DNA from 4 places in the Kocuria gwangalliensis genome. Region 4 is predicted to be linked to each of the others. Evidence: riboswitches for the same ligand, from Rfam matches in the RefSeq annotation. Region 4 holds a riboswitch; each other region holds the start of a gene.
The links. Region 4 has a riboswitch for S-adenosylmethionine ahead of ABEA06_RS12715 (LLM class flavin-dependent oxidoreductase). Riboswitches for the same ligand answer to the same signal wherever they lie in the genome.
Positions count from the first base shown of each region.

Region 1: linked by a shared signal. The riboswitch ahead of ABEA06_RS03770 (MFS transporter) and the one ahead of ABEA06_RS12715 (LLM class flavin-dependent oxidoreductase) in region 4 are both predicted to bind S-adenosylmethionine.
Region 2: linked by a shared signal. The riboswitch ahead of ABEA06_RS14155 (hypothetical protein) and the one ahead of ABEA06_RS12715 (LLM class flavin-dependent oxidoreductase) in region 4 are both predicted to bind S-adenosylmethionine.
Region 3: linked by a shared signal. The riboswitch ahead of ABEA06_RS07005 (bifunctional o-acetylhomoserine/o-acetylserine sulfhydrylase) and the one ahead of ABEA06_RS12715 (LLM class flavin-dependent oxidoreductase) in region 4 are both predicted to bind S-adenosylmethionine.

Region 1 is NZ_BAABLN010000008.1:103,868-111,577, forward strand. Features, by position in the region: gene ABEA06_RS03755 (metallophosphoesterase family protein) at 1-550, opposite strand, end outside; gene ABEA06_RS03760 (DNA polymerase III subunit alpha) at 621-4,157, opposite strand; gene ABEA06_RS03765 (DUF6504 family protein) at 4,189-4,554, opposite strand; SAM riboswitch class IV at 4,794-4,912, shown strand; gene ABEA06_RS03770 (MFS transporter) at 4,959-6,338, shown strand; gene ABEA06_RS03775 (NtaA/DmoA family FMN-dependent monooxygenase) at 6,388-7,710, shown strand, end outside.
Region 2 is NZ_BAABLN010000071.1:11,150-18,859, forward strand. Features, by position in the region: gene ABEA06_RS14145 (cell division protein PerM) at 1-1,714, opposite strand, end outside; gene ABEA06_RS14150 (glycosyltransferase family 4 protein) at 1,959-3,113, shown strand; SAM riboswitch class IV at 3,210-3,351, shown strand; gene ABEA06_RS14155 (hypothetical protein) at 3,372-3,668, shown strand; gene ABEA06_RS14160 (GMC family oxidoreductase) at 3,700-5,286, opposite strand; gene ABEA06_RS14165 (aldehyde dehydrogenase family protein) at 5,339-6,832, opposite strand; gene betT (choline BCCT transporter BetT) at 6,829-7,710, opposite strand, start outside.
Region 3 is NZ_BAABLN010000014.1:156,276-163,985, reverse strand. Features, by position in the region: gene ABEA06_RS07015 (SGNH/GDSL hydrolase family protein) at 1-35, shown strand, start outside; gene metX (homoserine O-acetyltransferase MetX) at 32-1,207, opposite strand; gene ABEA06_RS07005 (bifunctional o-acetylhomoserine/o-acetylserine sulfhydrylase) at 1,204-2,598, opposite strand; SAM riboswitch class IV at 2,677-2,795, opposite strand; gene ABEA06_RS07000 (VOC family protein) at 2,911-3,549, shown strand; gene ABEA06_RS06995 (CPBP family intramembrane glutamic endopeptidase) at 3,618-4,403, opposite strand; gene ABEA06_RS06990 (S9 family peptidase) at 4,430-6,634, shown strand; gene ABEA06_RS06985 (NAD(P)/FAD-dependent oxidoreductase) at 6,651-7,710, opposite strand, start outside.
Region 4 is NZ_BAABLN010000035.1:20,876-28,585, reverse strand. Features, by position in the region: gene ABEA06_RS12725 (AMP-binding protein) at 1-609, opposite strand, end outside; SAM riboswitch class I at 603-697, opposite strand; gene ABEA06_RS12720 (CoA-binding protein) at 747-1,166, opposite strand; SAM riboswitch class IV at 1,248-1,362, shown strand; gene ABEA06_RS12715 (LLM class flavin-dependent oxidoreductase) at 1,446-2,867, shown strand; gene ABEA06_RS12710 (alcohol dehydrogenase) at 3,028-4,092, shown strand; gene cls (cardiolipin synthase) at 4,186-5,676, opposite strand; gene ABEA06_RS12700 (GNAT family N-acetyltransferase) at 5,688-6,221, opposite strand; gene purL (phosphoribosylformylglycinamidine synthase subunit PurL) at 6,239-7,710, opposite strand, start outside.

The DNA of each region.
Region 1 (7,710 bases), on a different contig from region 4:
GGATCAGTAACTGGGCATTGGACGAGCCGAAGACCTTCTGGTCGTCACCGGGGTTGAGGTTGTGTTTGTACTGGCGTACGAACTCAACCAACTGGGGTTCGTACATGCTGGTGCCGTTGTCCTCGGTGGAGTCCTCGTCGTGGTTGCCGAACGTCACGGCCCACTTGATGCCCCGGGATTCCATGGGTAGCACCACGTTGTTGATGGCCTGTTTGACCTCGCGGTCGGTGCGCGGGGAGCCGTTGATCACGTCCCCGTTGATCAGGGCGAACTGGGGTTTCTCCCGATCCAAAACCTGGCTCATGAATTCAACGGTGCGCCGATCGGTGAGCGGGCCGTCCTGGGTGTCGTTGAACTGGACGATCTTGAATGTGCCGTTCTTACCGAAGGACAGCGGCATCTGACCGTGCCCCTGGCCGTGACGCTGGGCCACCGTGGCTGGTGCCGCTTGGGCGGCGGTGGGTGCGGCGCTGAGGACGCCTGCGGCGGCGAGCGCGCTGCCTCCGGTGATCAGGTTCCGGCGGCTGGGGCGAGGGGTGTTCTCGGACATGTCTGCTCCTGGTGTGAGGAAATCCTGGCTGCTGATGGCGGCTGCTGACTCACACCGTAGGGAGCGTGAGTTAAGAGGCTGTGACCTGGGGGTTTCGTGCAGGCGCACGGCTGGGGTTGGGTTGGGAACCCAGCACCGTGGTGGGATCGGGCAGTGTCTCCGGGCGGGTCATGTCCCACGCGCGCACCGCTTGCACACCGATGCCCCGGGGGCCGGTACGGCGGGTGTGGCCGTGGATCAGGAGCATGGTGGGGGCGAACAGCACGTGTCCGGACAGGGCCTGCGCCTCGTCGAAGAAGGTGCAGTCCACCGCACCCGAACCGTCGTCCACGGAAATGAACACTACGCGCTTACCGCTGCGCATGGGTGGGGTCATGGTGGAGACCCGTGCTCCTGCCACCACTACTTCGGTGCCGCTGCGCAGTCCCAGCAGCTCCTCTGCCCGGGTGACCCCGTAGGAGCGCAAGAGGGCGGCATGGCCGTCCATGAGGTGGGCGGAGACCTCGATGTTCATGGTGTCCAGTTCCGCGCGCACCTTTTCCTCGGTGCTGGGTTCTGGTTGTTCCGGCGGCAGTCCGGTCAGTTCCAGGTCCCCCAGTGGGAGGCTCAGCTGACCGGGGCCGGGTTGGCCCTTGGCGGAGGCGCTGCGGGTGGTGGCCGGCTGATCGGCCCGCCGGGTCAGGTGGGTCACCAGATCGGCGCGGGAGGCGCGAGCGCCGGAGGTGTTCAGGAGACTGTCCAGGGCCCCGGCCGAGGCCAGTCGCTGCAGGCTCCGCCGGGAGGGTCTGGCCCGGGTGCGCACATCCGTGAGGGTGGTGTAGGGCTGACCGGTCACGATCCGTTCGATTTCCGGGCTGCTGATTCCGGTGAGGCTGGTGAGGGATATGCGGATCCCCCAGGCCCCGCCGCGGGTGTAGGGGATGCCCCCGTCCAGGTCTCCGGGTTCCACGGTGCCCGGCCGGGGGCTCACGGGTTCGATGCGGTGGTGGTCCACGCTGCGGTTGATGTCCGGGCCGAGCACGGGGATTCCCATGCGCCGGGCCTCCCCCACGAGTAACCGGGCCGGGTACATGCCCGGGTCGTGTTCCCAGACCCCGGCCATGAAGGCTTCCGGGTGGTGGGTTTTCAACCACGCGGACTGGTAGGTGGGTACGGCGAAGGCCACGCCGTGGGCCTTGCAGAACCCGAAGCTGCCGAACGCGTGCAGGATGCCCCACACCTTGTCCACGGTCTGCGCGTCGTAGCCGCGGGCGAGTGCCCCGCTGCGGAAGGTGTCCTCCACGCGCTGTTCGGTTTCCGAGCCGAGTTTGCGCCGCCATTCATCCGCGGTGGCCAGTCCGCAACCGGTCATCCGGTCCATCATGCGCATGATCTGCTCGTGGTAGACGGCCACCCCGCGGGTCTCCTTGAGAATGTCCACCAGGTCTGGGTGGGGGTATTCGGGGGTGCTCCAGCCGTGGCGGGAGTTGAGGTAGGGGCGCACCATGGATGCCTGCATGGGCCCGGGGCGGAACAGGGAGATGTCCACGATCAAGTCGTTGAATTCCTCCGGGCCCATGGTGCCGATCAGTTCGCGCTGTCCCGGGGATTCGATCTGGAAGCACCCCAGGGTGTGGGTGGAGCTGATGAGTCGGAAGGTGTCCGGGTCGTCGCGGGGCATGGCGTCCAGATCCGGAGCGGGGCGCTCGGGTTCCATCCGTGCCACTTCCTGGACCGCGTAGGCCAGGGTGGATTGCATGCGCACGCCCAGGATGTCGAGCTTGATCAGGCCCATGGGGTCCATGTCGTGTTTATCGAATTGGGACATGGGCAACCCGATGCCACTGGCCTGCACCGGCGTGCGGTTCAACAGGGTTGCGTCCGAGAGGATCACCCCGCACGGGTGCATGGAGATGTGGCGGGGCAGCCGGTCCAGGCGTTCGGTCAGATCCACCAGCAGGTCCAGTTGCCGGTTGGCCTTGAGTTCATCGGCCAGGCGAGTCAGCTCGGGACGCTGGGCGATTTCTTCGCGCAGGGTGGCCCCCGGGACCCGCCACAGTTGCTCCGCAATATGGTCCACGATCTCCTGTCCCATCCCCAGTGCCAACCCGGCATCCCGCACGGCGCCCCTGGAACGGTAGGCGTTCTGCATGCTCATGAGCGTGACCCGGCTGCTGCCGAAGCGTTGGAAGATCTCGTGGTAGATCCTGTGCCGTTGCGCGCTCTCCATGTCTATGTCGATGTCCGGCAAGGTGCTACGCCGCGGTGAGAGGAAACGTTCGAACACCAGGTCGTATTCGAGCGGGTCCACCGGGGAGATCCCCAGCAGGTGCACCACCAGGGACGACACCGCCGACCCGCGGGCCGCATGCCGGACCTTCAGCTGGGTCATCAGTTCGGAGACCTCCGAGACGGTCAGGAAGTACCCGGCGAACCCCAACTGCGCGATCACGTCCAGCTCACGGTCCATCCGCGAGCGCAGCGATTCCCCGCTCAGGCCGGGGACGGTGCGGTCCCAGTTCTGGCGGGAGTGGAATCGTTCCAGGCCGGTGTAGCAGCGGGTCCTGAGTTGGGCATTGGGGTCTGCGCTGAGGCCGATGACGGAGGCCTCCGGGATCACGGGCTGTCCCGCGTGCAGGTCCGTGACGGGGTCCTGGCTGCAGCGTTCGGCCAGCCGGTAGGTGTCCGCGAGCAGGTGCGCGGCCCCGGGGGCGCCCAGGTCCGCGGCCGAGGAGATCTCGTGGGCGAGCCGGATCATCTGCGCGGTGTCCTTGAGCCAGCCCTGTCCCGTGGGTTGCAGTACCCCGGGGTCCGAACCGGCCAGTTCTTTCAGGGACATCAGTGTGCGAGCGGCGTCCAGCACGTCCGCGGTGACGGCCTGCCCGGGGTGGGCGTAGCGCACGGCGTTGGTGAGGATCACCGGCAGCCCGGCCTCACGTCCCACGGTGAGCATCCGCACGGCGTGACCGGTGCTGAGGGTACTGCCCTGCGGTGCCAGGTGGGTTGCGGTCTCCACAATGAGGCACCCCGCCGGTAGTACGCGCTTCCACGCGCGCAGGGCCGTGCGCGCGGCCCGGTACCGGCGCCGGACCAACAGTGATCCCACGTCCGAGTCCGGGCCCGTGAGCACCACCAGGCCGGGAGCTCCCCCGCCCGCGGCGCGGTGTACGTGGCGGGCGATCTGGTCGCGGGTCAGTCCGATGGGGTGGGCGCCATGGTGGTCGTGGCCCCGGTGGGCTGCGGACACCAACCGGCACAGTGCCGCGTACCCGGCCCCTCCGTTGCCACCGGTGGCCAGCACCACCACGCGCCCGATCACCCGGGGCGGCGGCGCAGTGCCGCGCCGGGGACGACCGTTCTGACCCTGCCGGCCGGTGGCGGCTCCAGCGCGTTTCCCCGACGACGCCGCTACCGGCCCCAGCAGCGCCAGGTCCACTCCCAGCACGGGAGCCACCCCGTGCTGTTGGCAGGCCAGCACGTGTTTGACCACCCCGTACAAGCCGTCCCGGTCCGTGCACGCCAGGATCTGCGCCCCGTGGGACGCCGCTACCTGGGCGAGCTCCTGGGGGCGAGCCACGCCGTAGTGCGCGCTGTAGGCGGTGGCCACGCGCAAATGAGGAAAACGCATACCTCATATTCGAAACTTTGTTCTATTAATGTCAAACCCCCTGGTCAGCCACGAGCCACCAGTGACCGGTGATCTCATGACGCACCAATTCCAGCGTGCGAGGTTCCACGGCCCCGCGTTGAGTCGCCTGGACGCGCCAGTGCTGCCGGTCCACCACGGACTGCCCGCTTTCCCGCGGAACCCTATCTTCCAGCTCCCACCAGCGGCGACGTTCATACCAGCGCTGCGGCGGGGCCGTGATGCGGTGCAGTCTGCCGCGAAACACCAGCTCGCACGGAGCTCCCGCTTCATCGCAGTGCACCTCGCAAGGCTGGCCCCAACCCTCGTCGAGCCGCACCGCGCCGTGCGTCTTGCTCCGCGTGAGGTCCGTATGTTCTACCGCAGTCAGTACCGTCATGACTCGTCCACCCTCCCGGTGTATTCGAAACTTTATTCGACTACCGTGAGAGTGCCAAGGGTCGCTGACACGCATAAGCGGAACATCCCGAAAGGCCCCGGAAAGCCCCGACGGCCACCACGATGCCCGGCGGCCGTGCCGTACGGAACGTCGTCGTACAAGGCGTCGTTGTACCGGCAGTCACAAAACTTCATCATTTACGGTGCTCAACGTTCGTATGGTTAGGTTCACGCCATAAGAATCACGAGTTCCGGTGCGAAGCCCTGGCTGGCCGGACGGCAACCCTCAGACGCTGTCGTGGGGTGCCCCAGGTGATGATTCGGCCCGCCGTCAGTTCCGGCGCGGGCAAGGACGGCGTCCGGCTCACCAGCACTGCTCCGTGACGCCCCGTCATGAGGAGTGTCATGGCCCCCACCACATCCCCGGTGCCCACGGTCACCGATTCATCACCCACCCGACAGGCCCGACCCGCCACGGATCACGCGCTCTCAAACGTAGGAGCGGCGGTGCGCGACAAGAAGCGCGTGCTCGCGGCGTCCTTCGTGGGCACGACCATCGAGTGGTACGACTTTTATTTGTACGGCGCCGCCGCCGCTCTGGTGTTCAGTCATTATTTCTTCCCGCAGGGTTCGGGCGTGGGGTCGATCATCGCCTCGTTCGCGACCTTTGCCATTGCGTTCTTCTTCCGTCCCCTGGGTGGCATCATTGCCGGGCACCTGGGTGACCGGATCGGCCGTAAGGCGTTGCTGGTCGCGTCCCTGTTGATCATGGGCGTGGCCACCACGGTGATTGGTCTGTTGCCGGGCTTCTCACAGATCGGCTGGTTCGCCGTGGCCCTGTTGGTCGCCTGCCGCATTGCGCAGGGGTTGTCCGCCGGCATGGAGTGGGGCGGTTCGGCGGTGCTCTCCGTGGAACACGCACCCAAGGGCCTGCGCGGGTTGTTCGGCTCCTTCACCCAGGTCGGTTCGGCCGCCGGTATGCTGCTGGCCACCTCGTTCTTCGCCGTGCTGCAGGGCCTCACCACCGCCGAGCAGTTCCAGGCCTGGGGCTGGCGCGTACCCTTCCTGTTCTCGGCCGTGCTCGTGATCATCGGCCTGATCATCCGCGCCGGCATTACGGACGCCGAGGAATTCCAGGAGGTCAGGCGCGAAAAGACCGCGGCGGCGTCGCCGGTGCGCGAAGTGCTCACCCAGCACACCCGCGGCGTGATCGTGTGCATTGGTCAGCGCATGATCCAGCCGGCCATTTTCTCCATCCTCACCGTCTACACGCTCACCTACGTGACCCAGCAACGCGGCGCGAGCCAGTGGGTCATGATTTCCATCCTGATCGCCGCCGCCGTGGGTCTGGTGGGCGGCCCGTTCTGGGGTTGGCTCTCGGACCGCGTGGGACGACGCCGCATGTCCGTGATCGCCGCCGCGGCCATTGGCGTGTTCGTGTGGCCGTACTTCTACTTCCTGGACCACGGGCCTCTCGTTCTCCTTCCGTTGGTGTACCTGATCGGCATGGCCGTGCTGCACGACAGCATTTACGGCCCCCAGGCCGCACTGTTCGCCGAGCAGTTCCCCACGCACCTGCGCTACTCCGGGGTGTCCCTGGGCTACCAAGTGGGCACCATCCTCTCCGGGGGCCTCACGCCCATGATTGCCGCGTGGCTCGTGGCCACCGGCGGCTCCCCCTGGTTGCTGTGCGGCTACCTGAGCCTGCTGGCCGTGATCTCCGTGGTCACCGGCCGCCTGGCCAAGGACACCGTGGTGGACGCACCGGAGACCGCCCAGTACTGACCCGGCACCACCCCGCACACGCCCCCGCACCACCCCGAAAGGACTCCTCGTGCCCCGCCCCTTGCTGCTCAACGCCTTCGAAATGCCCGTGCCCGTCCACCAGTCCCCCGGACTGTGGCGCCACCCCGAGGACCGGTCGCGCAATTACGCGCAGCTGTCCCACTGGGAACGGCAAGCACAGATCATCGAGAACGCGGGCTTCCACGGCCTGTTCCTGGCCGACGTCCTGGGACTGTACGACGTCTACGGGGGTTCGGCAGACGCCGCCCTGCGCGGTGGCGTGCAGGTGCCCCAGTTGGATCCGCTGATCCTGGCCCCGCTGCTCGCCAAGGCCACCACCACCCTCACTATCGGTGTGACCGCCTCCGTGACCTACGCGGCTCCCTACGATCTGGCCCGCCGTTTCTCCACCCTGGATGCGCTGACCGACGGGCGCATCGCCTGGAACGTGGTGACCTCCTATCAGGAGTCGGCGGCGCGTAACCTGGGTCTGGGTCAGCAGCTGCCCCACGACCAGCGCTACGACCGCGCCGACGAATACATGGACGTGGTCTACTCACTGTGGGAGGCCTCCTACGCGGACGATGCCTATGTCGCGGACGCGGCCAGCGGCGTCGTCGTGGACCCCGACAAGGTCCGGGGCGCGGGCCATTCCGGGGAGTACTTCGACGTTCAGGCGCCCGCCCTGGTTGCGCCCACCCCGCAGCGCACCCCGTTCCTGTTCCAGGCCGGCGCCTCCCCGCGCGGGCTGAAGTTCGCGGCCGAGCACGCGGAGGCCGTGTTCTTCTCCGGGCCCACTCCGGAGCAGGTCGCCACGTGGACCGCCGGTCTGCGCGAGGCCGCCGCCGGGTACGGGCGCGATCCCCGTTCGGTCAAGGTCTTCACCAACGCCGCGGTGGTCGTGGCCGAAACGTCCGAGGCCGCCCGCGAGCGCCTCGCGTCCTATCAGCAGTACGTGGACGTCGACGCCGCCCTCGCTCTGTTCGCCGGCTGGACCGGCGTGGACCTGTCCGAGGCGGATCCGGACGCCCCGCTCGAGCACGTGGAGACGGACGCGAACCGTTCGGCGCTGGCCTCGTTCACCAAACTGGATTCCGAGGGCGCGTGGACCCCGCGCCGGGTGGCGGAGTTCGTGGCCATTGGCGGGCGCGGTCCCGTGTTCGTGGGTTCCCCCGAGGAGATCGCCGACGAGCTGCAACGCTGGGTCGAGGTCGCGGACGTGGACGGCTTCAACATCAACGCGTGCGTTCGCCCGGCAGACTTCGAACGTTTCGGCCGGTTCGTCACGCCCGTGCTGCGCGAACGCGGTCTCCTTCCCGCCGACGCCGCCGCGTCCGCCGCCACCCACACGGCCCGCGAGGTCTTCGGCGGG
Region 2 (7,710 bases), on a different contig from region 4:
GGGAGTCCCCCGCATCGGCCGAGTCTCCCGAATCCGCCCAGCCACTGTCGAACACGGCAACACCGGCGCCGTCCGCCGTGGTTGGCTCCGCTTCACCCGCCTCCTGAGCGGTCACCGCCGTCGACCCGTTCGCATCCCACGGAACGCGGTTCCGGTCGCCGCCGACGCCGCTCGAACCAGTTCCGGTCCGGGTCTCGTCGGTCCGGGGCCGGGACTGCGCCGGATTGTCGGTCTGCAACGGTTCCTGACTATCGGGCCGCGCGTCCGCCCCGGGGACTCGCAGCCGGGCGGCCTTTCGCTTGGCTGATTTCTTGGCCGCGCGCCTCTGCCGGGCTTCCGCCTTCCTGGCCTGCTTGGCTTCCACCTTGGCGGCCCGGGCAGCGCCGGAGACTTCCACGCCGTGGCGCCGCCGGTCTTCGGGATCAGAATCACCCTGGGGCGGCTCTTCCAGGGAACTGTTCCACGGGTTCTTCCGATAGCCCTCGCGTTCGAGCCACGGGCCCAGGATGTATCCGATCACACCGCCGGCAGTGATTTCGGCGCCGGTCCACAGGAACACGTGCCACGCATTGGGCCCGAGGTCCGTGAGCCTCCCCAGGCCCAGCGATCCGTGGGACAACCACGCGAGCAATGCCACGAGGCCCGCACCGATCGCGGCGATGAACGCAACGGTCAGCAGGGCCGACAGAATGAACGTGAACCACCGCATGGGCAACCTGATGGCCATCCAGTCGTCCAGGTGGTTCTCGCCCTCGCGCAGGAACCACCAGCCCGCGAGCACTCCGGCGAGGACCGGTAGCACCACCACGGCGGAGGCATAGACCCATGGATCACCCTCCGGCAGGGCTGCGAACGGCGGGAACTGCGGCAGCGCACCCAGTGAATTCTCGAACGGGGAGGCGAGTGCGCCCTCCCCGATCGAGAATCCGGCCCCGCTGACCCAAGCGGCAGCCCACACGACCATGTTGGGCAGGTAGCCGAACTGCAGTGCCGTGAGGGCGGTGTCACCGGCGGCGCCCGTGCCCAATTGCTGGTACACAGCAATGATCCGGTCCCAGTTCCACACCAGCGTTACCGCGGTGACCAGTGCACCCGCGGCGATCACGGCCACTGCGGACAGGAACCCCGCGCGTACCACTGCCCAGAGGTAGGAACCCGCCCACCTGGAGTACTGGCTGGTGCGCTGGATCCACGATGCGGCGTCGGCACCCAGGATCGCGGCGAGCGAGCGCGAAACGCTCCACCCGCCGACCAACGTCCCCAGGCCCGCGGGAATCAAGGGGAACACCGCCCCGGCCGGCACGCTGACCGACACGTGTTCGGTGCTACTCACGAGCGCCACGAGGGCACCGATCAGCGCGTAGCTGACCATGCCGGCGAAGAAGGGGATCAGGAACTGGCCGCGCCAGCACGCGCGGGCAATCCTCCTCCCCGCAATGACCGACAGTGCAAACGGTATGAGGGTGAGACCCAGGGGGACCAGGGTGAGAGTTCCACCCCCTGAGGACAGGTCGATGCCCTGGATCGCCGCCATGGTCAACGGCGTACAGTGCGCCACCAACCACACCTGACCCGCGAGCTGCAATCCACCCAGCACACCCAATGAATCGAAGCCACCGGCCAGCCACACCGCCGCCATCACCACCCCGGTGAGCAACAGGCTCACGGCCGCCACGGCCATGAGTTCAATCACTCCTTGCAACCAAAGGGGCATGGGGAATCCGCCCTCGCGGCCACCCTGGGGAGAGCCGGGCGAGGGCGGTGTAGTGGGTGAATCCCCGGGGTCACTGTTTCGGCGGCGCTGCGAGCGCTCGCGGACCCCGGGCAGGGTGTTGGAAAAGGTGGGGAAGTTCATCGCCCCCCATCTTTCCACGTCCCCGCCGGAGTTGGCCCAGACTTCACCGACAGGTCACCGGGGCGTGGGCATCCGGTGACCCGACCGGGCCACCGTATTAATCGTGAGAATCGCAGTGGTTGCCGAACAGTTCCTCCCACACATCAATGGCGTGACGCATTCCGTGGTTCGAGTCCTGGACCATCTGCGGGCGCAGGGCCACGAGGCCATGGTCATTGCCCCGTCCTACGACAAACTCAGCTCCCTGGGATCCGTGGACACCATGGACGGTGTCAGGGTCCAACGCATCGCGTCCATTCCGCTCACCGGATACCCGGACGTCCGCGTGGCCAGTTGCACGGTCGCCCGCATGCAACGAATCCTGACCCGTTTCCAGCCGGACGTCGTTCACGTGGCCTCGCCCTTCGTCCTGGGGTGGCAGGCCATTCAGGCGGCCAGGAACTTGGGATTGCCGTGCGCCACCATTTACCAGACGGACATCCCCGGATACGCGGCGCGGTACGGTGCGCCCGTTCTGGAGAACGTGTTGTGGAGCCACGTGCGGAACATGCACAATTCCTCGACCCTGACCCTGGCGCCGTCCACGGCCTCCATTTCCCAGTTGCATGAACACGGTGTGCAGCGTGTGCGGATGTGGCGGCGCGGGGTGGACACTCGCCGGTTCGATCCAACTCGCCGCGATCAGGACTGGCGCGAACGCGTGGGCGGCGGGCGCAAGCTCGTGGGCTACGTGGGTCGTCTGGCACCCGAGAAACAGGTTCAGGACCTCGTGGTGCTGGACTCGCTGCCCGACACCCGACTGGTGATCATCGGGTCGGGGCCGGAAAAGGAGAAGTTGCGCACGTTGTTTCCCAACGCGCACTTCGCGGGATTCCTGGACGGTGACGCATTGGCCACCGCCATGGCCTCCCTGGACGTGTTCGTCCACTCCGGTGAACACGAAACCTTCTGCCAGACGATCCAGGAAGCCATGGCCAGCGCGGTACCCGTGGTGACGGTCGGTCGGGGAGGACCCGTGGACCTTGTCGATTCATCCCGCAACGGTTGGCTGTACAAGCCCGGCGATACCGAAATGCTCCGCGCTCGTGTGGCGGACCTCGTGGGTGACAACGCTAAACGCGCCGCTTTCTCCCGCACTGCGTATGACACCGTGCAGACCCGCACGTGGACCGCCGTGTGTGATCAGCTCATGGAGCACTATGCACAGGCGCAAACCGTGGCCTCCCGCGCGCCCAGGTTCTCCACAACCACCTCCTGATCGGTGGTGCACAATCCATTCGTTGGTTAACTTTTGGTGACGTTATATGTCACCCCCTGGTTTCCCATGCCGTCGACCCGCTACGCTCGAATCCAGCTTCACGAGATGCGCTCTGGTGTTCGGTGTTGAAACCGCACACCTGTCGGGCTCCAACCCGGCGCACGCCAACCCTTGGTTCAGGGGTGGTTTGGATGACGAAGCGGCTGGGGCGCAACCGCGTGCGCAGCAAGAACCTCCCTGTACGAAGGCACACTACTGATGAAGAACATTCAACAATTACGCACAAAGACCGAGTCCCCTCGAGAACAATGGGTTGACGTCACCGTCGACATCGACCCCGACCACCACATGGTGCGTCTCATAGAATCAAACGGGGACATCCACGAATATCTGAGCAACAACGTTCGAGCCCTGGCCCACGCTGCCGCCCACAATCGAGGCCGCGCCCAGTGGTGCGAGAAGTACCGGCAACTACTGGTTCCCGGGGCGTCCAACGTTTCCGGTGGCATTGCGTTCTACAAGCTGGAACCGAAACCGGTGGCGCTCAGCGCCTGATCGGGGCCTCATCCGTGTTCTCACGCCGCGCCTAGTGCGCGGGCAGCTCCTGATCCTGGGTAATCAGCTCCGCGGCGCGCTCGCCGATCATGAAGACCGTGATGTTGGGATTCACGGTCACCAGTTCCGGCATCACTGACGCATCGGCCACGCGCAACCCGCTCACACCCTTGACACGCAGTTGGGGATCCAGCGGTGACTCCTGATCCTCGACCGGGCCCATCCGGCAGGAACCAGCAGGGTGGTACACGGTGTTGTGGGTGCGCTTGATGTACTCGGCGATCTCCTCGTCCGTCTGTACGTCCTGACCCGGAAAGAGTTCCTCGCCGGCCCATTCGGAGAGCCCGGACTGCGCGACGATCTCCCGCGCCTTACGAATGCCCGCGGTCATGATGCGCAGGTCGTAACCCTCGGGATCGGTGAAGTACCGGGGATCCACCCGGGGCTTGTCCCGGTAATCACGCGTGCGCAGACGCACGGTGCCGCGCGAACGGGCGTGTGTGACATTGGGGGTCAGGCAGAAGGCGTTGTCCGCGGTGGGGTAACCGTGGCGGAACGTGTGCATGTCGAAGTTCACGCTGCCGTAATGCATCATCAGGTCCGGGCGGTCCAGGCCGTCATCCACCTGGGCGAACAGGCCGATCTCCCACCACTGGGTGGAGTCCTCCACCATGGGCTGTTTGGCCTCCCACTGGATCACGGCCTCGGGGTGATCCTGAAGGTGTGAACCCACACCCGGGGAGTCCACGAGCACGTCCACGCCCACCTCGGTGAGATGCTCGGCCGGGCCGATGCCCGAGAGCATGAGCAGCTTGGGCGTGTCGATGGCGCCGGCGGAGACGATCACCTCGCGGTTGGCCGAGAGCACGTGAGCGCGACCAAAGGCGTCATCCGTGATCTCCACGCCGGTGGCACGCCGGTTCTCGTCGAAGACAATGCGCTTGGCCTGGGTGCCGGTCAGGACGGTGAGGTTCGTACGCTCCCGGATCGGGTGCAGGTAGCTCACCGACGACGACGCTCGGGTACCGTCCTCGCGCGCGTTGATCTGGAAGAAGTTCGCGCCCTGGGTCACCGTCTTGCCGGTGTTGAAGTCCGCGCGCGGAATCCCGGCCTGTTCGGCGGCGTCGAGCACCGCCACGCCGCACGGGTCCACGGCGGGGACCTGGCGTAACCGCACCGGTCCGTCATGGCCGTGGTGGGAACCGGGATCCTCGTTGTTCTCGAGTTTCTTGTACAGCCGGAATGCCATCTCCGCGTTCCAGCCCTCCACTGCGAAGGTGGATTCCCACTCGTCGATGTCCTCGGACGGGGCCCAGAACGCAATGCATGAGTTGTGGGACGAGCACCCACCCAGCACCTTGGCGCGGGCCATGCGCATGTAGGAGTTACCGTTCTCCTGCGCTTCGATCGGGTAGTCCCAGTCGTAACCGGATTCCAGCAGCTCCATCCAGCGGTTGAGCGTTAGAACTTCGGGCACGTTCTCATCATGGGCGCCCGCTTCGAGCAGGGCCACGCTCACGTCCGGGTTCTCGCTCAGGCGCGCCGCGATCACGGCGCCCGCCGAGCCTGCTCCGACAACAATGTAATCGTAGGTAGCCACGTTTTCTGTGGTGGTCACGGTTTCTCCCATGGGTCGTTGTTCCGTGGTCGGTGAGATCCAGCGAAACGACTCAGCGTTCGGCAAACCAACCGGTCACCGCGGGGCGGGTGTTCTGGTAGATGTGCTTGGTCTCCTGGTACTCGGCCAGACCGTGGAAGCCCAGTTCGCGCCCCACACCGGAGTGCTTCATGCCGCCCCATTCCGCCTGCGGCAGATACGGGCCGAAGTCGTTGATCCACACGGTGCCGTGGCGCAGTTTGCCGGCCACGCGCTGTGCACGGCCCGCGTCCTGTGTCCACACCGCACCGGCCAGTCCGTAGTTGGTGTCGTTGGCGATCACGATTGCTTCTTCCTCGGTACGGAAGGTCTCCACGGTCACGGTGGGTCCAAAGGCCTCGTCATGCACGCAGTCCATTTCCCGAGTGCACTGGTCGATCACGGTGGGCAGGTAGAACACGCCGTCGCTCAAATCCAGCAAACCGTCCGCCGACGGTCCTTCCGCGAAGCCACCGCCGCAACGCACTCGTGCGCCCTGCTCACGGGCCCGCTCCACGTAGGCGTGGACCTTGTCGCGGTGGGCTTCGGAAATCAACGCGCCGGTCTCGGCCTTCTCATCGAACGGCCCGCCCAACCGGATTTGTTCGGCTCGGCGCACCAGGTCGGTCACGAACTTCTCGGCCATGGATTCCTCGATCACCAAGCGCGCCCCGGCCGAGCAGACCTGGCCGGAGTGGATGAAGGCGCCGTTGAGCGCGTTGTCCAGGGCGGCGTCGTAATCCGCGTCGGCAAAGATCACGTTGGGGTTCTTACCGCCCAGCTCCAGGGCCACCTTCTTGACCGTCGACGCCGCCTCGGCAGCGATCACACGACCGGTCACCAGGCCGCCGGTGAAGGAGACGAGGTCCACGCGCGGATCGCTGGACAGCGGTGCACCCGCCTGCGCGCCGGCACCCAGCACCAGGTTGCCCACACCCGCGGGCAGCCCGACGTCCTCGAGCACCCGCATCATGAGGATCGAGGTGTGCGGGGTGAGTTCGGCCGGCTTGAGCACAAACGTGTTGCCCGCGGCCAATGCCGGTGCGATCTTCCACGCGGCCTGCAGCAACGGGTAGTTCCACGGGGTGATCATCCCGCACACACCCACGGGTTCGTGGACCACGCGGCTGAGCACGTCCGGGTCCCCGGCGTCGATGATGCGCCCGGCGTCCACGGCGGCGATCTTGCCGAAGTACTTGAAGCAATTGGCGATGTCGGACATGTCCTGGCGGGACTCGTCGATCCGCTTGCCCGTGTCCTTGGACTCGGCCAGGGCGAACTCTTCGCTGCGCTCGCGCAGGCTTGCCGCGACGCGCAGCAGGAAGCTGCCGCGTTCCGGGGCGGGAACGCTTGCCCAGCGTTCGTCGTCGGCGGCGGCACGAGCTGCGGCAATGGCGCGCTCGGTGTCCTGGCCGGTGGCCTCGGCGACCACCGCAACCTCGGTACCGTCCGCGGGGCACGTGATGGTTCGGGTTCCGCCGTCGAGCGCGGGGACCCACTGGCCGTCAATGTACAAGGTGTTGCTCATCGTGTTTCCTCCTTGGATTCCGAGAAGTCTTCACCCCAGGTAATGGTCTCGGACGTGGTCAGACCAATCTGGGTGCTTCCGGGGTGTTCATGATTGATTCGAATAAATTTCAGGTGTCGCTCGTAGCCGTCCAGGGCGTCATTGATCAACTGGTCCTGCGTGTATCCGAGTACGTCATAGCCCATGGAACCGGTCGCGGCGAACACCTCCAACCGGTAATACTGGTCCGAGTCCGGGTTGGTGCGGAAACCACCGAAGCCCGGTGTGGGAAACGCCACGGGGTACACCTGGTACGTGAAGTCACGCTCGGGCGCCAAGGTCACGTGCAGGCACACCTGATCCACCGAAGCATTGTCCGGGATGGGCGTGCATTCCACCGTGGCGTCCACCCCGGATTCCCGCAGTCCCACGGCCAGCGTGTTCAGGGCGGGCGCGGCGACGTCGTGAATGTAGCGTTGTGCGGTGCGCGCGCCCGGGTAGTTGCCCAGCCGGGTCAACCGCGAGCGCCAATGCATCTCGCGCCCGGTCCTGCTGGCCACGACCGAGCGGCTGGCGGTCGCATTGGACTCCGCGCTGCTGGCCTCCACCCGTAGGGCCCGCCACAGGCCGATCATGATCATGTACATGACCACGGAGAAGGGCAGACCCATGATCAGGGTGGCGTTCTGCAGCGTGGTCACCCCGCCCACGAGCAGCATGGCCAGGGTGAGCACACCGGTGCCGATCGCCCAGAACGCGCGCAACCACTTGGGCCCGTCCTGATTGGGATCCTCGATCTTCGAGGTGAAGTTACTCATGACCAGCGCGCCGGAATCGGCCGAGGTCACGTAGAACAACAGCCCGGTGAACGTGGCGATCGAGGCCGCAATGGTCACGCC
Region 3 (7,710 bases), on a different contig from region 4:
ATGCGAACGCTCCGGATCCGACTCCTGAGGTCTAGTCCCTCAGCACCGTTTTCTTGAGCAGCAAACCCAGCTGCGGAGCTTCGATCAGGAAGCCGTCGTGACCGCTGGGCGAGCTGATCATGTGCAGCTCCTGCTCACCCGGTAGAGCCTGGACGATCTCGGCGGATTCGGCGGGAAAGAACAACCGGTCCGAATCCACACCGGCCACGAGCCAGTCGCAGGAGGTGCCGGACAGGACCTCCGTCAGGCTGCCGCGCCCGCGCGTGATGTCGTGGGACATCAAGGTCTCATTCACGCTCAAGTATGCATTTGCATCAAAGCGGCCCGCCAGCTTGGACGCCTGGTGATCCAGGTAGCTCTCCACCCGGTAACGGCCGCGCTGCGCCGTGTGAGTTGCGGCCACGTCTTCGTTCGGCTGAGTTTCCCGGCCAAAGCGGTAGTGCAACTCCGCAGCCGAGCGGTAGGTGATGTGGGCAATGCGTCGCGCGAGTCCCAGGCCGGCTTCCGGGAAGTCGCCGTCGTAGTAATCGCCGCCGCAGAAATTGGGGTCCTGCCGGATCGCCAGCGCTTGCGCCTGGCCCCACGCCAAAAGTTCCGCGCTGGCGGAGGCACACGCGGCAATCACACCGCACGCGGCCACCCGCTCGGGGTACATCACGGCCCACTCGAGAGCACGCGCCCCGCCCATGGAACCGCCGATGACCAGTGCCCAGCGCTCGATTCCCATGGCATCGGAGAGGACGGCTTCCGCATTCACGGTGTCCCGCACGGTGATGCGCGGGAACCGCGAACCCCAGGCCTTTTGCGCCGGGTCCACCTCGGGTGGGGCCTGGGTCCCCGGGCCGGTGCTGCCGTAGCAGCCGCCCAGAATGTTGGCGCACACCACGAAGTACTTATCCGTGTCAATGGCCGCCCCGGGCCCCACCAGGCCGTCCCACCAGCCGCCCGCCTCGGCGGCCACACGTTCCACCTCGGGTGCGTGATCGCGAGATTGTCCCCGTGCCACGTGGGAATCCCCGGTCAGGGCGTGCTCGATGAGCACTGCGTTGGACGCGTCCTCGTTGAGCCGCCCCCATGTTTCGTAGGCCAGACGCGCACGAGGGAGGCGGTAGCCGGACTCCAAGGTCAAGGGACCCACGTTGATGTAACCCACCACGCCGTCCTCGCGGACGAGTGAGTCGGTGGTTCCGCCTCCCACGATGGTCACGCCTGTGTTCCTCCCTCTCCGGATTCGGCCGACGACGACGCCCCCGCGCCGCCCAGCGCGGCCACGGCCTCGAATCCGGACTCCAGGTCCGCGAGGATGTCGTTGATGTTCTCCAGACCCACGGACAACCGGACGAACCCGGGTTCGATGCCGGTGGCCCGCTGTTCGTCGTCGGTCAGCTGTGAGTGGGTGGTGGACGCCGGGTGGATCACCAGGGAGCGAGCATCGCCGATGTTGGCCACGTTGGAATGCAGTGTCAGGGCGTCCACGAAGGCAGTTCCAGCCTCGCGACCGCCGTCGAGCACGAAACCGAGCACGGAACCGGCACCCTTGGGCGCGTACTTCTCAGCGCGCTCGTGCCACGGCGAGGACGCGAGTCCGGCGTAGGAGACCGCGCGAACGTCGTCGCGCGCTTCGAGCCACTCGGCCACCTTCTGGGCGTTGGCCACGTGGCGGTCCATGCGCAGGGACAACGTCTCAATGCCCTGCTCGATGAGGAACGCGTTGAACGGGGAGATCGAGGAGCCCAGGTCGCGCAGCAACTGCACGCGCGCCTTGAGGACGAAGGACAGGTTCACCCCGAAAATACCGTCCTTGCCGAGCGCCTGGGCGTACACCAGGCCGTTGTAGGACTCGTCCGGTTCGTTGAAGGCCGGGAAACGCTGCGGGTCCCGCCCGAAGTCGAAGTTGCCGGCGTCCACGATCATGCCGCCGATGGAGGTGCCGTGCCCGCCCATGAATTTGGTGGCGGAATGAACCACGATGTCCGCGCCCCATTCAATGGGCCGAATCAAGTACGGCGTGGCAATCGTGTTGTCCACGATCAGCGGCACACCCGACTCATGGGCCACCGCGGCGACCGCCTCGATGTCCAGCACGTCATTGCGAGGATTGGGAATGGTTTCCCCGAAGAACGCGACCGTGTTGGGTTTGACCGCGGCGCGCCACGCCTCGGGATCGTCAGGGTCGGACACGAACGTGGTCTCCACGCCCATCTTGGGCAGGGTGTGACGCAGCAGGTTGTAGGTGCCGCCGTACATGGACGGGCTGGCCACCACGTGGGTTCCGGCGCCGCCCAGGTTGAGGATCGCAAAGGTGGACGCCGCTTGACCCGAGCTGAGCATGAGCGCGCCCACGCCGCCCTCCAGAGAAGCCACGCGGTTCTCCACCACTTCGGTCGTGGGGTTGGTCAGGCGCGTGTAAATGGGGCCCAGTTCGGCCAGGGCAAAGCGCATGGCCGCGGTTTCCGCATCTGGGAACACGTACGAGGTGGTCTGGTGGATGGGTAGTGCCCGCGATCCCGTGGTGGGATCGGGTTCCTGCCCCGCGTGGATTTGACGGGTTTCGAAAGCCCAGCCCTGGGGCTGGGACGGGGTGGCTGCGGGACTCATACCGCACTCCCTTTCTCGGGATCAGGGGCCCGGTGAACGATCCGCAGCACGGTGCCCGTGCAGCGATCGGGCACCTGTGACCCGCGCTTGCCGGCATCGGATTGTTCCGATGCGGCCCGGTCCTCACCCAGGGCACCCCACCGCGGAGGGAGGGTTGCCGGTCAGCTAGCTGGGGCTTGTCGCTGACTCTCGTGACCTGCTCTTCATTGTCCGGAGCCGGTACCTCGAACGTCAAGCTGAGTTACCCGCATCACACGGACATGTTTCACGCCCCGATTTGGCGACCATCCCGCGCGGTGCCACCATGACAGCATGAAACTGGATCATGTCTCATTCGCAGCTCAATCCGATGGTCTCGAAGCCACCACGGAACGGATTGCCGATCAGCTAGGGATCGAGCCGGTCAAGGGCGGAATCCACCCGCGCTTCGGGACTCGGAACATGATCCTGCCGCTCACCGACCACCAGTACGTGGAGGTCGTCGAGGTGCTGGAGCACCCCGCCGCGGAGAAGGCCCCGTTCGGTCAGGCCGTGCGCGCCCGCTCCGCAGCCGGCGGCGGTTGGCTCGGTTGGGTGGTCGAGGTCGCGGACCTGGCCCCCTTCGAGGACAAGCTCGGCCGCCCCTCCGTTCCCGGTGCCCGGCTCTTCCCGGACGGCCGCCAGTTGGAGTGGCACCAGATCGGGGTCAAGGGTCTGATCGCCGACCCACAGTTGCCGTTCATGATCCGCTTTGATTCCGAGCCCGACATGCACCCTTCCCAGGCGCAGATCACGGACGTCCGGTTGGCCGGCATGGAGATCGCCGGTTCTCCCGAGCGCGTCACCGAATGGCTGGGCGGCCCCGTCGAGAACGTCCTGGCCGCCTTGGACGTCACCTGGTGCTCACCCAACGGCACACCCGGTGTCATGGAGGTTTCTTTCGCCACCCCGGACGGCCTGGTCACCATCTGAATTTTCCCGCCGACGCCGCTGCCGCACCCTGCTACGCGACAGGGGCGCGGCAGCGGCGTCGTCCTTTGTCAACGCGCGAGCAGTTGCGGGAGCAGGAAACCGGTGATGTCGAGCAGCGCATGGGCAATCAGCAAGGGCGCGAGGCGACCGTAGCGGCGGTACACCCACACGAACACCAGACCCATGATCAGGTTGCCCAGCGCGGGGCCAAAGCCTTGGTAGAGGTGATAGCTGGCGCGGAAGAGGGACGTGAGTACCGCGATCGTGACCCAGGACCAGCCGATGCGCCGCAACCGATCGCACAGGAACGCGACCACGATGATTTCCTCGACCACACTGTGACGCAGCGCGGACAGGATCAGCACGGGCACCGTCCACCAGTGCTCGTTCAGAGCCGAGGTGGTGATGGCGGCCGTGACCCCCAGCGCCCTGCCTGTCTGGTAGAGGACCAGGGTTCCCACGCCCATGGCCAGGAACAACCCGACGCCCCAGACCGCGTCCCGCCACGGGCGGCGACCGTCCACGCCGATCCGCCGCAGCACCACTGCGATACCCGGTAACGAACCGGCCAGAAGGTAGAGGGCGAGCAACACGGGGACCAGAGCGAAACCGATGCTCGCAAGTTGCCGAAGCAGATCAATGGCCGGAACCGGGCTCAGGACCTGATTCAAGGTCGCCTCGGCATCCGTGAGTGGGCCCCGCGACAGCGTCTCGGCCAGGTTCAACACGGCATACACCGCCGAGGACCCCAAGGACACACCCAGGACCAACACAATGTGGAACCACACCTCGGAGCGGGCGGGTCCGTCACGGGCGGGTCGTGGCTGTGGGGTTTCGGTCAACACGAACACCATTGTGCCGTGCTCCCTAGACTGGGGTCATGAGTTCCGAGATGCCCGCGTACCCCGTAGCCGTTCGACGCACCATTAACCGCAGTTTTCATGATCATGTGTTCGAGGATCATTTCGAGTGGCTGCGAGACAAGGACTCAGACGACGTGCGGGCGCACCTGGACCGCGAGAACGAGTACGCGGAGGCCGTGACGGCGCACCTGCAACCGTTGCGCGAGGACATTTACGGTGAGATCAAGAACCGCACCCGGGAAACCGACATGTCCGTGCCCTCCCGCAACGGAGCGTGGTGGTACTTCGCCCGCACGGTCGAGGGTGGGGCGCATCAGGTCTTCTGCAGGTTCCCCGCATCCGACGTCGGGGACCCTGAACTTGCCTGGACACCTCCCACGGTGGAGCCCGGTGTGACGTTGCCCGGGGAACAAACGCTGCTGGACGCGAATGCCGCTTCCGAGGGCCATGAGTTCTATGCCTTGGGCGCATTCAGTGTCTCCGAGGACGGAACCCACCTGGCCTGGTCCGAGGACACCGCCGGAGACGAGCGGTTCACGGTGTACGTCAAGGATCTGGTCACCGGGCAGTTGCTGCCCGACCGGATCGAGCAGACCTCCTACGGCGCGTTCCTCACGCCCGACGCCGCACAGCTGATCTACACGGTGGTCGACGATTCCTGGCGGCCCTGGCGCGTGTACCGACACGTGATCGGTACCGCCTCCGAGCAGGACGAATTGTTGTACCAGGAGGACAATCCCGGCCTGTGGCTGGGCGTGGAACTGTCCGCGGACAAGAAGTGGCTCATGGTGGTCTCCGCGTGCTCCGAGTACGGCGAGTACCGCATCCGCCCCGTGGCCGAGCCGCACCAAGAGTGGCTCACCCTGATTCCGGAAAGTGACCGTGTGTTGTACTCGGCCGAACCCATCACCGTGGCCGGCACCGACTATGTCCTGCTCACACACGACTACCAGGCGCCGAACTCCCGCGTCAGTCTCATGCCGCTGTCCCAGGCCGGTTCGAGTATCACCGATGTCGATCTCGTCGACGTGGTTCCCGGCAGCGAACAGGCCCGGATCGAGGTGTGTGAGCCCACGGCCACGCATCTGGTGGTGTCCCTGCGTGCCGAGACGACCCCGCGGGTGCGGCTCATCCCGCGCGCGGCCCTCGAGTCCTTGCTGGACGGCACCGCCGGCTCGCAGGGCCTGACCGGTACGGAACCGGACTTCGACGAGGAGCTCTTCACCGCCTCGCTCGTCTCCGCCCGCTACGACAACCCCGTGGTGCGGGTGTCCTACACGTCCTTCGTGACGCCCCCGCGGATCTATGACATCCCCACGGCTGGCCCCGGACACCGGGGTGTGGGTGAGTTCGGCGTGGGTGAGCCCATCCTGCGCCGCGAAGCCACGGTGCTCGGTGGGTATGAGCGCACCGATTACACGGTGGAACGCGACTGGGCCGTGGCCGAAGACGGCACACGCATCCCGATCTCCCTGGTGCGGCGCGCGGACCTGGACACCACCGTCCCGGCTCCCGTGATCCAGTACGCCTACGGCTCCTACGAGACCAGCACCGACCCGGGATTCTCCATCTCCCGGCTGTCGCTGCTCGATCGCGGTGTGGTGTGGGCCGTGGCCCACGTGCGCGGCGGCGGCGAGCTGGGCCGCTCCTGGTACGACCGCGGCAAGAAGCTCACCAAGAAGAACACCTTCACCGATTACGTCGCGGTCACCCGCCACCTTGCCGAACGGCCGGATGTCGACGCCGCTCACATCGCGGTTCTCGGCGGTTCCGCGGGCGGGTTGCTCGTGGGCGCGGTACTGAACCTGGCCCCCGACCTGTACTGCGGTGCGCTGGCCGCGGTCCCGTTCGTGGATCCCTTGACGTCCATGTTGATGCCCGAGCTTCCCCTGACCGCCCTGGAATGGGAGGAGTGGGGCAACCCCGTGGCGGACCCGCAGGTCTACGACTACATGCGCTCCTACTCGCCCTACGAGAACCTCCGCGCCGCCGACTACCCGCCCATTCTGGCCGTGACGAGCCTCAACGACACCCGGGTGCTCTACGTGGAACCGGCCAAGTGGGTGGCCGCGTTGCGCGAGCACGCCGAACACCCGGAGACCGTGCTGCTGCGCTGCGAAATGGCCGGTGGCCACGGCGGTGCCTCCGGGCGCTACTCCCAGTGGAAGGACACGGCGTGGGAGTACGCGTGGCTGGCCGACACGTTGGGCGTTGCGGGCTAAGTGATTTCCCCGTCGGTCAGCTGGTGGCCGGCCGAGGTTGCAGAGCGGCCGCGGATTCCGCACTGAGCCAGTTCCCGATCCGGCCGTCCACCAGCAGATCCGTGGCGGCGCGAGCCAGGGCGCTGCTCGTCTGGAAACCGTAACCTCCCTGGCCCGCGAGCCACAGTAGATTGCCGGCCCGTGGGTCCCAGCCGCAGACGGGCACGTCGGACGGCGTCTCGGTGCGCAGCCCGGTCCACGCCTTGCGGACACCCGTGATCCTCATGGTTGTTTCCCGCTGGACGGTCTCGATCAGTTCATCAATGGCCGACGGACGTGGCTGGGCATCACACGCGGGGCTGGGTTCGGCCTCTCCCCACGAGATCATGGCGCCGTCCGCATCGGGGCGGTAATACCAACCGGACGTGGCGTCCTCGACCATGGGATGTGTCGGACCCAGGGGCTGGCTGAGGGAAACCAGGGCAGCGGTCCTCCGCAGCGGCTGCAAGCTCTGCGGCACCGCACCGAACAATCCGGCCACGTGATCCGCCCACGCACCCGCCGCGTTGACCACCGTGCGAGCCGTCAGGTCATCGCCACCGGCGGTCAATGCCCACGCGCCGTCACCGGCGGGCCTGGCCGCGGTGACCGTGGCGCCCGTGATGATCCGGACCCCGGCCCGCTCTGCGCGTTGCCGGTGCCACTCCACGAGCGCGGTGGCATTGGTCCGTACCGCGGAATCGTCGATGATTGCCGCCCGGTAACGCTCGGGGTTGTCCGCCAGCTCGGGGCAGTACTCGACAAGTTCCGCACTGGACAAGGTGCGCAGCCCCGGAACGGTCTCCGCAGCGACGTCGGCGAGTGAACCCGTCACCACGAAGGGGCTGGGCCACGCCAGCGGGGCCGGAACCGCGTGGGTGGGCTCCACCAGGTCGGGAATCGTGAGCCTGGTCAGTTCGAGAACCGGTTCCGGGCCATAGCTGGGGATGAGCTGCTGAGCCGATCGTGAGGAGGTGTGATGCGCCAGATCGGCCTCCGCTTCGACAAGCATGATTCCCGCCCCGGATCCCCTGCGATCCGCGAGTTCGGACGCCAAT
Region 4 (7,710 bases):
CTTCACGGGGACCACGACGCCGCGCCGGTTCTGCCCGTCCGTGGTCACCAACACCTTGGCGCCGGTGTCCTCCACACGGAACCTGAGGGCCTCGGCGGAGAAGCCTCCGAACACGAGCGAGTGAATTGCGCCGATCCGAGCGCACGCGAGCGTGATGATGACGGTCTCGGGAATCACCGGGAGGTAGATGACCACGCGGTCACCCTTTTCCACACCGAGTTTCAGCAGGGCGTTGGCGGCCTTGGAGACCTCGCGCTGCAGGTCCGCGTAGGTGTAGACCAGGCGGTCACCGGGTTCACCCTCGAAGTACAGGGCCACGTGATGGCCGCGGCCTGCCTCAACATGGCGATCCACGCAGTTGTAGGAGACGTTGAGTTTGCCGCCCTCGAACCAGGCAATCTCGGGGACGGAGAGGATGTCGTTGCCGTCCTCGTCCGCGCCGATCTTCTGCGGCTTGGCGAAGCGGTGGGTCGTGTGCCACGGTTCGGCCCAGTCCAGCCGGGTCGCCTGCTCGGCCCAGAACTCCTCGCGGGCATCATCCGAGATCAGCGCGGGATTGGGCGTGGGGGAATGAGGGTCTGAGTAGGAAGTAATCTCGATCAACTCCATCGTCTCCTGGCATTAGCACCTTGTATCGCACGGGTACCGGTTGCTGCGACGTCAACGAGCCAGGTCTCTCGGCCGCTCCGGATGGGAACCGTTCCATTCAACGTCCCGGGAGGCCGCCGCCGCAAATCGAGTCGGGACTACAGAACCCGCGGGGCCTCGATCAGCGGGCAGGTGTTCATGACCACCTTCACCCCGGCGGCCTTGGCCCGCGCCGCGGCGGTCTGATCGGACACGCCCAGCTGCAACCACACCGCACCGGCGCCGATCTCGATGGCCTGATCCACCACGTCTCCCACGCGCCGGGAGTTCACGAAACAGTCGACCACGTCCACGTGGCCCGGAATCTCCTTGAGTGAGCGATAACCGGTCTCGCCGTGCACGGATTCCCCGGCAAGGTTCACGGGGATGATTTCCTGCCCGAACTCCTCACGGATCCGCCGGGACACCGCATAGGCCGGCCGGGTGCGGTTACTGGACAACCCCACAACGGCCCACCGCCCCGGGGTGGTGAGTAGCTCGCGAATCAGGTCCGGATCGTTGACGTGGCGATCACTCATACAACCATCGTCTCACCGCGCATCCGCTCGATCCTTATGTTTCACGGGTCGGTGCGGAAACGGTACAGTGGAGCCCAGAACGATCATGAGTTCCGACGCACAGCCCTGGCTTGTCGGACGGCAACCCTCTCCCGTAGCGGGGTGCCCCAGGTGAGGATCGGGCCGCATGACACACCGCATGCGGCAAGTACGGCGCCACACAAACGCGCTGGACCCGCAGAGTAGGCCGCCGTAGGTGGCGCACGGGGCGCGGGTCGCGTTCAACCCGAAGGGGCACCCATGACCAAGAAGCGGATCTCCGTCAACGCCTTTGACATGACCTGCGTGGACCACCAGAGCTTCGGCCTGTGGCGTCACCCGCGGTCCAAGGCCACCGAGTACAACACCATTGAGTACTGGACCAACCTGGCCAAGACGCTGGAGAAGGGCAAGTTCGACGCGCTCTTCCTGGCCGATGTGGTGGGCATCTACGACATCTACAAGAACTCCGCCGCGCCCTCCGTGACGGACGGCGCGCAGGTTCCCGTGAACGACCCGTTCATGCAGATCTCCGCGATGGCGGCCGTGACCGAGCACCTGGGCTTCGGCGTGACGAGTGCGGTGACCTACGAGCAGCCCTACACACTGGCCCGCAAGTACGCGACCCTGGACCACCTGACCAAGGGTCGCGTGGGCTTCAACGTGGTGACCTCCTACCTGCCCTCCGCGGCGGAGAATCAGGGTCTGCCGCGCCAGATCGAGCACGATACCCGCTACGAGATCGCCGAAGAGTTCCTCGACGTCTGCTACAAACTCTGGGAAGGTTCCTGGGAGGACGGCGCCGTGGTCGAGGACCGCGAGGCCGGTATCTATGCCGATCCCCAAAAGGTGCACCCGATCCAGCACCAGGGCAAGTACTTCACCGTCCCGGGTGCCGCGCTCACCGAGCCGTCCGCGCAGCGCACCCCGCTGATCTTCCAGGCCGGTGCGTCATCGCGCGGTCAGGCGTTCGCGGGTCGTCACGCGGAGGCCGTGTTCGTGGGCGGTCTGCGTCCGGACCTCACTCGGTTCGTCACGGACAAGATCCGGGAGCAGGCCGAGGCCCAGGGCCGCCACCGCGACGACATCAAGATCTACGCGATGCTCTCGGTGGTCGTGGCCGAGACCGAGGAGGAGGCCCAGGAGAAGTACCGGGAGTACCTCTCCTACGTGGACCTGGAGGCATCTCAGGCGATCATCGGCGGCTGGTCCGGCGTGGACCTCAGCCAGTTCGACGAGGACGAGGCCCTCAACTACGTCAAGACCGACTCCATCCAGTCCTTCCTGACCCCGTTCACGTTGCAGTCCAAGGACAAGAAGTGGACCCGCGAGGAGATCGCCAAGCACTGCGCCCTGGGTGGCATGGGTGACGTGATCGTCGGTTCGCCGGAATCCGTGGCCGATCAGCTCGAGGAATGGGTTGACGAGGGTGGCCTGGACGGCATCAACCTGGCCTACCACGTGAGCCCCGGCTCCTTCGAGGACTTCGTGGAGTACGTGGTTCCCGAGTTGCAGAAGCGCGGTCGCTACCGCACCGAGTACGAGGGCTCCACCCTGCGCGAGTCCCTCTACGGCGCCGGCCAGCCCCGGGTCATGGACAGCCACCCCGCGGCCCAGTACCGCGGCGCGTTCGCGGACAAGCCCTCCGTGGCGGACACCGCCGCTCGCGAGCTGGTGGGCTAACAACCCGTTTGACCGCGCCGCCCGGTCGCCTTTCCCGCAAAGGCGACCGGGCGGCGTCGTGTCTTCCGGGCTGCGCAAAGCCCACCCGAGCCATCGCCGCCTACAGTGGGGGCTAAGTCCGCGGGACGCGGGCCGGACCCGTCGCTACGAAGGAGTGGCCATGAAGGTTTTTGCGCACAAAGAACCGGGAGCACCCGCCGAGGAACTGGAGGTGGAGCGTCCCGAGCTGGACGGCTCCGCGGTGATCGTTCGGGTGACCCATTCGGGAGTCTGCCACTCGGACGTCCATTGCCAGGACGGGTACTTCGACCTGGGGGACGCCGGCCGGTACGAACTCACCGCGGCGGGCGCGCGGTACCCGGTGGTGTTGGGGCACGAGATCGTGGGGGAAGTGGTGGCCGCGGGACCGGACGCCACGCTCACGCCCGGGGACACCAAGTTCATCGTGTTCCCGTGGATCGGCTGCGGTGACTGCCATGCATGCTCTGAGGACCGCGAGAATTACTGCAGCCGCCGCAAGCGCAACCTGTCCGTGCAGTTACGGGGCGGGTACGCGGAAGAGGTCTACCTTCCGGATGAGCGCTACCTGGTGCCCCTCGGTGACATTGATCCTTCCTTCGGGGCCACGCTCGCGTGTTCGGGACTGACGTCCTACTCCGCCGCGAAGAAGATCATGCCGGTCCCCGCGGACGAGCCCGTGGCGGTCATCGGTGCCGGCGGCGTGGGTCTCATGACCATCGCGGTGCTCAGGGCCCTGGGGCATCAGAACATCGTGGCCGTGGACATGAGTGAGGCCGCACTGGCCAATGCCACCAAGATCGGGGCCTCGGCCACCGTGACTGTGGGCGGGCAAAACCTGGTGACGGAGATCGTCACGGCGGGTGGTGGCAAGATCGCCGCGGCCATCGACCTGGTCAACAACGGGGACACGTCCAACGCTGCCCTGTTCGCCATGGCCAACGGGGGGACCCTGGTCAGCGTGGGCCTGTTCGGTGGGCAGTACAAATTCCCCACGGCCCTGGCCGCGTTCAACCTCCTCAACATCCGCGGTAACTTTGTGGGCAGCCTTCCCGAGCTCAAAGAACTCGTCCAGCTCGCCCAGGACGCGAACCTCCCCGTTCCGCCCATCAAGGAGGCCCCGCTGAACGCCCAGGAGGTCAACGCCGCTCTGGACGGGTTGCGTCAGCGCACCCTGAACGGTCGCGCGGTCCTGGTGGCACCCTGATCCGACCGTGCGTTGCGGTCCTGCCCCGCGCACTGACGACGCCGCTGCCGTGACCTTTTCGAGCGCAAGGTCGCGGCAGCGGCGTCGTCGGCGTTAAAGCAAAGCCGAGGTGAGGCGACAGACATTCTCCACGTACTTGTGTCGCAGGGGGCGGTTGTTCCAGGCGTCGAGGTCCAGCAGGGTCGAGGACGCTTTGAATTGGCCCACGACCTCCTCCATGCGGTCGTGGAAGTCCTGGCCCACAATCATCACGGACACCTCAAGGTCCAGGGCAAAGGATCGCTCGTCCATGTTGGAGGAGCCGATCACGCTGATCAGGTCGTCCACGAGCACGAACTTGGCGTGCAGCACCGTGGGCGAGCTGTAACGGTAGATCTTCACGCCGGCTTCCGCGAGTTCGGAGTAGTAGGAATTCTGGGCGTTCCGTGCCAGGAACTGGTCCGAGGACTCACCCACGAAAATCTCCACGTCCACCCCGGACTGCGCCTCGGTGGTGAGCGCGTGCAGCAGGGACTCGTCCGGCACGAAGTACGGACTGGAGATCACCACGCGCCGGTTGGCGTTGTAAATGAGGTGGTTGAACAGCCGCAGGTTGTTCTCGGTCGTGAACCCGGGACCGGAGGGGACCACCTGGGCGTACACGGGGGCCTCCACGTTCGGTAGGACCTCGGTGGCCTCGTCCAGGAGCAGATCGTCGGTCTCCGAGTACCAGTCGGAGACGAACACCGCGTTGAGCTCGGCAACCACGGGCCCGGAGCAGCGGATCATCAGATCCTTCCATTCCAGGCCGCGGCGGATGTTCTTCTTCTTGTTGTAGGAGCGGTGAATGATGTTCTGCGAACCGGTGTAGGCAATGGACCCGTCCACCACCAGGATCTTGCGGTGATTACGCAGGTCCGGGCGCTGCCACTCACCGCGCCACGGGCGGATCGGTAGCATGCGCCGCCAGGGGATGCCGGAGGCATTGAAACGGCGTACGAGTTCCGCGTACCCGGGGTAACCCAGCGAACCCACGTGGTCGATCAGGATGCGCACCCGGACACCACGGTCATGCGCCCGCACCAGGGAATCCAGCAGCACCCGGGACACCCGATCCGTGGCCACGATGTAGAACTCGAAGTGCACGTAATCGGTGGCCCGATCCACATCACGGGCCATGCGCTCCATGGACTCGTGGTTGTCCGTGACAATGTCGAAGCCATTACCGCCCACCATGGGCAACGCGCCCAGCTGATAGTTCAGCTTGGCGGTTGTGGTGACCCATTCGGGTAGGTCGTCGAATTCCTTGCCCAGGGAGAAATCCTCGGGGGTGTTCTCCCGGATGATGTCGTTCATCTTGGCCTGCTTCTCCATCCGCTTTCGCGGCAGGCGAGAAGAACCAATGACCAGGAACAACAACAACCCCGCGTAGGGCAGGAGAAAAATGGCCAGCAACCACGCCAGAGCGACCGACGGTCTGCGCTGATGGGGAATCCAGCCAAGCGCACCGATTCGGAGCAACAGGTCGATGACGACCAGGATCACCAGGATCCACTCAGGGACGGTGTCCGGGGAGAACAGGTCGTACGGGGCCCAGGGGAACATAGCCGACTAACTCAGTTGCTGGAACGCATCTCCGGGCGGGGATGCACATATGTGGCTTCAAACCCGTCACTCGGACATTCGCTGAAGCCGTTCTTGAGCAGCAGCTTCCGTGCGGGCTCATTGCCCCACGGAACCGACGCGTTCACGGCCTTGACCTGGGGATTCTGGAAGGCCAACTCCACCAGATAGGGGAGCACCTCGTCCGCGTACCCCTCATTCTGGCGGCCCGGTATCACGGAGCCCACGACCTCGAGTTCGTGGTCAATGGGCGGGCCCACGAAACCCGCCATGCCGATGACCTGGCCCGAGGCGGCATCCACCACGGCGAACATCGAGTACATGGTCTCGGTGAAGAAATAGCTGCCGGCGTCCAATGCCGTATGAGCCCAGTCCTGATCCTCGGGAGTCGGGAACCCCTGAGCGAACTGCGCCAAATCCGCTCGATCCGCAATCGCCTCGAGCTCGTCCTGGGTGAATGGACGCAACACGAGACGCTCGGTACGAATCGATCGTCCCGGGCTGAGCTCTTCGGAAACGTCAGTCATGGTGCCTATCCTTGTGATCAACCGAAATACCTGGGCAGGGTGGAGCTGTGGGCTTCTCGCAAGGCCCCCAGGTCCACGGAGAACTCGCCCTGAACATCCAGGGCCCCGGACTCCGCGTCCACCACGCCGATACGTGCGAACGGGTAGTTGCGCACGGTGCACATGTCCTTGAAGCGCACCTCTTCCGAGCGGGGGACCGCCACCACGGTCCGGCCCTGGGACTCGGAGAACAGCAGCGTGAAGGTGTCCACGCCATCACGGTCGGCCACTTCTCCCAGGCCGATCCGCGCACCCACGCCAAAGCGCAGGGCCATTTCCGACAGGGTCGCGGCCAAGCCACCCTCGGAAACATCGTGTGCCGCGTCGATCATGCCGTCCCGTGACATGTTGACGAGCATATCCCCCAGGGTGCGCTCCCGCTTCAGATCCACCTTGGGGGGCCGACCACCCAGGTGACCGCGTACGCGGGCCCATTCGGAGCCGTCCAATTCGTCCGCGGTCTCACCGAGCAGGTAAATGGCCTGACCGTCCTCGCGCCACCCGGAGGGCGTGCGGCGAGCGACGTCGTCGAGCACGCCCATCAGGGCGACCACCGGGGTCGGGTTGATGGCGACGCCGCCGGTCTGGTTGTACAGCGAAACGTTGCCGCCCGTGACGGGCACGCCCAGTTCCTGGCAACCGTCGGACAGACCGCGCACGGCCTCGGCGAATTGCCACATGATGTCCGGGTCCTCGGGGGAGCCGAAGTTCAGGCAGTCAGACACGGCCGCAGGACGGGCACCGGCGGTCGTGACGTTTCGGTAGGCCTGGGCGAGCGCGAGCTGCGCGCCCGCGTAGGGGTCCAGGCGGGTGTAGCGACCGTTGCAATCGGTGGACAGGGCCACGCCCAGACCGGTTTCCTGGTCCACGCGGATCACGCCGGCGTCATCCGGCATGGCCATGGCGGTGTTGCCCTGCACGTAGTGGTCGTACTGGCTGGTGACCCAGTCCTTGGAGCACAGGTTGGGCGAGGCCATCAGTTCGAGCACTGCCTGACGCAGCTGCGCACCGGAGGGGCGGGAGGCGTCTTCGGGCGAGCCGGTGAAATGGTTGGATTGCAGCTGATCCTGGGACTCGGGGCGAGCGAAGGGTCGTTCGTAGACCGGGCCGTCATGGGCCACGGTGCGCGGATCCACGTCCACGATCACTTCGCCCTGGTAGTCGATGATCAAACGACCGGTGTCCGTGACCTCACCGATCCACGAGTACTCCACGTCCCACTTGGTCATGACCGCCTCGAACGCCTGGACCTTTTCCGGGGTCACCACGGCCATCATGCGTTCCTGGGACTCGGACATCAGGATCTCGCCGGGGGTCAGGGTGGGATCGCGCAGCAGCACCTTGGTCAGGTCCACACGCATTCCGCCGTCACCGTTGGAGGCGAGCTCGGAGGTCGCGCAGGAAATACCCGCGGCACCGAGATCCTGAATGCCCTCCACCAGGGAGCCCT